DNA from 2 places in the Paenibacillus apii genome. Region 1 is predicted to be linked to the other one. Evidence: riboswitches for the same ligand, from Rfam matches in the RefSeq annotation. Region 1 holds a riboswitch; the other holds the start of a gene.

Region 1 (3,187 bases):
GGGCTGGCTCGGCGTCGTGCGCGGGTCTTCGCCGGCGAGCGCGGCGAAGACGGCTGCGGGCCTGCTGGCAGCGGCCCGCGGGCGCGGCGAGAAGACGGGGATGCTCCTCTTCGAGGAGCATCTGTCCCTGTATCCCGCCGGCGCCGCCGACTGCGTCGTCTCCCTCGGCCCGCTGGCCTCGCCGGAGACGGCCGCCCGCTCCCTTTATGCCGCGCTGCGGCGCTTCGATGAAGCGGGGGCGACTTATATCCTGGCCGAAGCCTGCCCGGAGACGGGCCTCGGGTCCGCGATTATGAACCGGCTGATGAAGGCCGCCGCCGGCCGCGTGATTGACGCCGAATAGCCCTCCCTTTTCCAATTTATAGAATGTTTGTCCTCTTGTCCGCATATCGTGGTTGTACAAGAGATTCGGACATGGAGGTATGGGAATGGGCATGGGGGAAGTGCAGGCCGGTTGGGGCCAGATCGTAACCATTGCAATCATGGCGATCGCTCTGGGCATGGATGCCTTTTCGCTTGGCGTAGGAATCGGAATGAGAGGCATCCGTCTTCTTCATGTGCTGCAAATGGGCTTGCTCGTTGCTTTTTTTCATGTGCTGATGCCCCTTCTGGGGCTGGTTGCCGGAAACTATGTCGGACACCTGCTTGGGCGGGTAGCGGGAATTGCCGCCGGGGGCCTGCTTGTCGCGCTGGGATGTCATATGGTGCTGGGTTCATTCCGCGCCGGTGAGAGCAATGAAATGCGAGGGATGGACCATCGTACGCTGTGGGGAATGCTGCTCATTTCGCTCAGCGTCAGCATCGACTCCTTCTCGGTCGGCCTGTCGCTTGGGGTATTTGTGAGCCATGTGCTGCTGACGGTGCTGGCCTTCGGGGCCTGCGGCGGAATTATGTCGGTCACCGGCCTGCTGCTCGGGCGGCGTGTGAGCCGCGGGCTCGGAGAATATGGGGAAGCGCTCGGCGGGGCGATTCTGCTTGGGTTTGGCTTGCTGTTCATCTTCTGATACAATAGCGGCAAAAGAGTAAATCCCATGGAGGTGATCAGCATGCTTCATATTTTATTCGTCTGCACCGGCAATACCTGCCGCAGTCCAATGGCTGAAGGCCTCATGCGTAAACTGTCGGCGGAGCGGGGTGTCAATCTGGAGGTGCGGTCCGCCGGGGTTTCCGCGATCTCCGGAACGCCGATGTCAAGGCATGCGGCGGCCATATTACGGGATGAAGGCGTTAACGACTCAATTACATCCTCCCAGCTTTCGGGCGAGCTGCTGAATTGGGCCGATCTGGTGCTGACCCTCACCCAGAGTCATAAGCGGCATGTGCTGCACTATTTTCCCAAGGCGGTATCCAAGACGTTTACCCTGAAGGAATACGTGCAGGATGAGGACGCGGTCCGCAGGGATCTGGAGGAGCTTGACAGCTTGTATGCCGGAACGGAATTGGCCGCTTCGCTGGGACAGGAACCGAAAGCAGCCGATCTGCAGCGGATTATCGAGATCCGCCAGCGGATACCAAGCGCGGACATTATGGACCCGTTCGGCGGAAGCCGCGAGGACTATGAATATGCGGCGGCGGAAATCCGTTCATCACTGCACAAGCTGCTGGATAAGCTTGAAACCTTGCATCGGCTGTAAAAATATTAGCAAGCTGCGGTTGATTTTCCGGGCAGCATGATTTAAGATATAGACAAATAATCGGTTCCGGTGTAACTGGCGACAAGTGTGGACCAACCACGATGGAGCATCGGAATAAACGGCCGGTCGCCTGGGCGAAAGAGCAATTCCGCAGCTGTCTGCGGACTGCTCTTTTTTGTTTAAAATCTATGAATGAGCAGGCAGCGGGCATGTTATCCTGACCGTATCAGACAACTTGGTTCTCTGAGGAGGTAAAACGGTGAAAAATTACGGAAAGCGGGCGGAGGATAAAATCTTTGCCGCCCCTGACCCGTCCGGCGGCGGAAGCGGCCTTGCGGTGGACCTGTCTATCGCCGAACAGACGCTGCTCGTGCTGAAAGAGCTGGCGGAAGCCGGCGGGATCGGGCCGGGCAAGATACTGGTTGTCGGCGTCAGCACGAGCGAGGTGGCCGGTACGCGCATCGGCACCGGCGGCGCGCTGGAAGTGGCTGAGCAGCTGTTGTCCGGGGTGAACCGGGCTGCGGAGCGATTCGGGTTTTCCCCGGTATTTCAGTGCTGTGAGCATTTGAACCGGGCCATTGTAATGGAACGGAAGCTGCTGGAGCAGCTCGGCTTGACCGAAGTGTCGGCGGTGCCGATTCCGGGGGCCGGCGGTTCAATGGGCGCCGCGGCCTACCGGGCAATGACTGATCCCGTACTGGCCGAAACGGTACAGGCTCATGCAGGCATCGATATCGGCGAGACGCTGATCGGCATGCATCTGCGCCGCGTCGCCGTGCCATTCCGGCCTTCGCTGCGCTATATCGGACAAGCCCGCGTGAATGCGGCCTACACCCGTCCGCCGCTGATCGGCGGCGAGCGCGCCGTGTACCGGAAGCAGGAAGAAAGCGGCTCGAAGCTGTGTGATTAGGGAAGGATAAATCCCATCTCATAAACTTAATTTCAGGGAGGAAACAAGAACAATGGAACAATTGCGCAAGAGTGATCCGGAAGTACTGAAAGCGATGGGACTAGAGCTGAAGCGTCAGAAGGCCAATATCGAGCTGATCGCTTCGGAGAATATCGTGAGCGAGGCTGTCATCGAGGCAATGGGCTCCGTATTGACGAATAAATATGCTGAGGGTTATCCGGGCAAGCGCTACTATGGCGGCTGTGAAGATGTGGACATCGTCGAGAATCTGGCCCGCGACCGTGCCAAGCAGCTGTTCGGCGCCGACCATGCCAATGTGCAGCCGCACTCCGGCGCGCAGGCGAACATGGCCGTATACCTTGCCGCGCTTAATCCGGGAGATACGGTGCTTGGGATGAACCTGGCCCATGGCGGACACCTGACGCACGGCAGCCCGGTTAACGCTTCCGGCTTACTCTATAATTTTGTCGCTTACGGCGTTCAGGAAGACACCTTCCTTATCGACTACGACGAAGTGCGCAAAGCCGCATTCAAGCATCGTCCGAAGCTGATCGTCGCTGGCGCAAGCGCCTATCCGCGCACGATCGATTTCGAAGCGCTGGCTTCGATTGCAAACGACGTCGGAGCGCTGTTTATGGTCGAC
Region 2 (3,187 bases), on a different contig from region 1:
ATCCTTCCATAGTCAGACAAGAGGATGAAAAAAGAGACCCTTGGTAAGGGTCTCTAATTATTCAAGCAGAAAATTAGACCCATCCACTGCTGACGAGGTTAGCTGACGGACTCGGGTAAGATGGTACCCTACATTCCCAAAGGGAATGATTCGCCCCAAAAGACTGGTTCCCCCGCTTTTCAACACATGGTTGAAAACTAAGCGTGGGTAAAGTATAACCCTGGCCCCTCGAAAAAGTCAAAACTTTCCTTGGTAACAGTCTTAATCTCCTCGATTTCAATCCGGGATAGCTTTATGGTGGATAACGTATCGGCGATTCATTTGGATCATACCGGGGAAGTGGCGGAGGCGGTTGCCGGTGCGGAGATTGTCACAACTGCTGTAGGTCTTTCGGCACTTAAAGATATCGCGGGACCCATTGCCCAGGGGATTGAACTTCGGCTGCAAAAAGAAGGAGGCCAGGGGAAGCCTCTGCATGCCATTGCCTGTAAGAATGGAAAAGGAAACGGCCAGCATCTAAAGAATTCGGTGTACCGCCATCTGACTCCGTCTTTTCAAGAACTTGCCGATCGGCGGATCGCATTTCCCAATGTGATGATGGATCGTATTGTCCCTGTCAAAAAAAACAAAGACCCGTTGGAAGTCCTCGTCGAACCCTATAAGACCATGATTCGCTTAAAGAAGTATACGCAGGCCAATCCACTAATCGATTTAGAATATAAAGATAGTGTTTCTGAGCAACCAGGGGAAAGGGGGAATAGACCAAGGATGCCAAAAGCGGCAGGTACCGAGCCGAAGCCTGAGCTGGTTGATTTATTGATTCGAATGGAACAGTATATTGAGCATCAGAATCAGCACTGGTTGAGAAACGAATTTGAGAAGTTTAAGTGACCAAGAGTTTGAAAAGCGCCACATCGAGAAATGGCAAACCGAGCTTGCTTTTTTAGGAATATCTGGATATAGTTAAAGTGAAATTTTGGTGTGTGCAACTGGCGTAAACGTGGTGAACCACGAGGAAGCACACAGAATAACAGCCGTTCGCCTGGGCAAAGTATTTGGACTTAAGTTCAAATACTTTTTTATTTTGCGAAAATCTGAAAGGGGATTAATTTAGATGGAGATTGCTCTACGGTATGGCATGAACCCGCATCAAAATAAGGCGAAAATATACTCTAAAGGAACATTGCCCATAAAGATATTAAATGGTGATGCAAGTTACATAAACATTTTAGATGCATTAAATGCTTTTCAGCTTGTTCGGGAACTTAGGCGATGTATCGGTCAACCGTCAGCAGCCTCGTTTAAGCATGTAAGTCCGGCTGGTGCAGCTGTTTATTCCCCGTTAAGTGAGTCACTTGTCAAATCTTATTTCGTAGAAGGTCTGGAACTGTCTCCTTTGGCTACTGCGTATGCAAGAGCCAGAGGGGCGGACCGAATGTCTTCGTTTGGTGACTGTGCAGCTTTTAGCGATCGGGTCGATGTGACCGTAGCGAATTTACTCAAAAAAGAGGTCTCCGATATCATTGTTGCGCCAGGATACGATGAGGATGCATTGACACTTCTCAAAAAGAAAAAGAACGGAAAATATCTCATCATAGAGATCAATTCGGACTACATACCTGATCTGATCGAAACAAGATCTGTGTTCGGTATCACGATGGAGCAAGAACGAAATGATATAGAGATTTCAGAGGAACTCTTTAAGAACATTGTAACAACACAACAAATAATTCCCGATAACGCCAAGAGAGATCTTCTCGTTGCTCTGATTACCCTCAAATATACTCAGTCCAACTCCGTTTGTTTTGCGTTGGATGGCCAGACAATTGGAATTGGCGCAGGGCAGCAATCACGAATTCATTGTACACGACTTGCAGCGGGAAAAGCGGACAATTGGTGGCTAAGGCTGCATCCGATTGTACACCAAATGGATTTCTGTGCTGGAATCTCCCGTACGGAGGTAAATAATGCGATTGACGGCTGGATTAATGAGGACTTTACACCTGCCGAAGAAAAACAGTGGACACAATATTTTAACGCGGTACCTGATCGGCTTACGAAAACTGAGAAGCAAAATTGGCTAAGAGGCTTAAAAGAAGTTTCCTATGTTTCCGACGCTTTTCTGCCTTTCCGTGATAATATTGATCGAGCTGCTCAAAGTGGAGTCAGGTACCTGGTTCAAACCGGAAATTCACTGCGTGATGATCAGGTCATAGAGGCAGCAAACGAATACGGAATGGTCATGGCCTATTCGGGTATCCGATTGTTTCATCATTAAATTTAAATACTTCAGTATCAAGTTTGTTCTGTGCTTCATTTAAATCTTTTTCATAGTTAGCTTTTTTGTGCTCAATAAGAGCCAGTTGTGCCTCAATCTCGTGTTTTTTGGCTAAAAGTATTTCTTCTTGATTTAAGACGATGGAGTACTTCTCTCTCAGTTCCATTTTATCTTCCCTTGAGAGGCCGAGATAATGGTGAATCATGTCAATTCCCATTCCTGTGCTTCTCATACATTGAATCATTCTCAATCTCATAATTTGATCATCAGAGAACAGGCGGATATTATTCTTATCTCGCGCTATATTTTGCAGCAAACCGATATCTTCATAATAGCGGATTGTTGGTTTGGGCAGGTTAGTTATTTTTGATACTTCCTTAATTGCGTATTTTGGTTCGGTTCCATAAATAAATTCTTCCATAGTTCTCTCCTATATCACTTTGTTCAAGTTACTTGAATGTACAAAAATTACGATAACACATGAATGGAAGAAGAACAAGTCATGGTTATTAGAGTTAAATAGATGATAGTTTCCACAAAAATTATTTTTAATAATATTTGACTTCAAGTTACTTGAACTTAGTATAGTGAATCACGAAGCAAGTAATCATGAATATCGCATAGGAGGTAAATGGATGAACAGGAATGCAGTAATGAAACTTATTGACAAGGTATATATCAATGGAGAATTTGTAAAACCCGACGGAACGGAGCGAATGGATATTATCAATCCGTCAACAGAAGAATTAATTGGGCAGGTGCTGTTGGGAAATGAAACAGATGCCAGAAAGGCGATCGCAGCCGCGAAAGAAGCATTTAAAACTTTCTCACGAACATCAATTAAAGAACGGGGGCTAATGCTACAACGGATACACGACGCAATTCTGTCAAGGGCTGCTGATTTAAACC

What was found. Region 1 has a riboswitch for ZMP and ZTP ahead of G5B47_RS07570 (TIGR01440 family protein). Riboswitches for the same ligand answer to the same signal wherever they lie in the genome.
Region 2: another riboswitch for ZMP and ZTP. It lies ahead of G5B47_RS17365 (phosphoribosylaminoimidazolecarboxamide formyltransferase); the one in region 1 lies ahead of G5B47_RS07570 (TIGR01440 family protein).

Annotation. Positions count from the first base shown of each region.
Region 1 is NZ_JAAKGU010000002.1:366,593-369,779, forward strand. Features, by position in the region: gene G5B47_RS07555 (L-threonylcarbamoyladenylate synthase) at 1-343, shown strand, start outside; gene G5B47_RS07560 (manganese efflux pump MntP) at 435-1,004, shown strand; gene G5B47_RS07565 (low molecular weight protein arginine phosphatase) at 1,047-1,634, shown strand; ZMP/ZTP riboswitch at 1,696-1,777, shown strand; gene G5B47_RS07570 (TIGR01440 family protein) at 1,972-2,544, shown strand; gene G5B47_RS07575 (serine hydroxymethyltransferase) at 2,597-3,187, shown strand, end outside.
Region 2 is NZ_JAAKGU010000008.1:166,320-169,506, reverse strand. Features, by position in the region: cyclic di-AMP (ydaO/yuaA leader) riboswitch at 73-214, opposite strand; gene G5B47_RS25380 (mannitol dehydrogenase family protein) at 295-891, shown strand; ZMP/ZTP riboswitch at 976-1,055, shown strand; gene G5B47_RS17365 (phosphoribosylaminoimidazolecarboxamide formyltransferase) at 1,115-2,278, shown strand; gene G5B47_RS17360 (MerR family transcriptional regulator) at 2,241-2,699, opposite strand; gene G5B47_RS17355 (aldehyde dehydrogenase family protein) at 2,914-3,187, shown strand, end outside.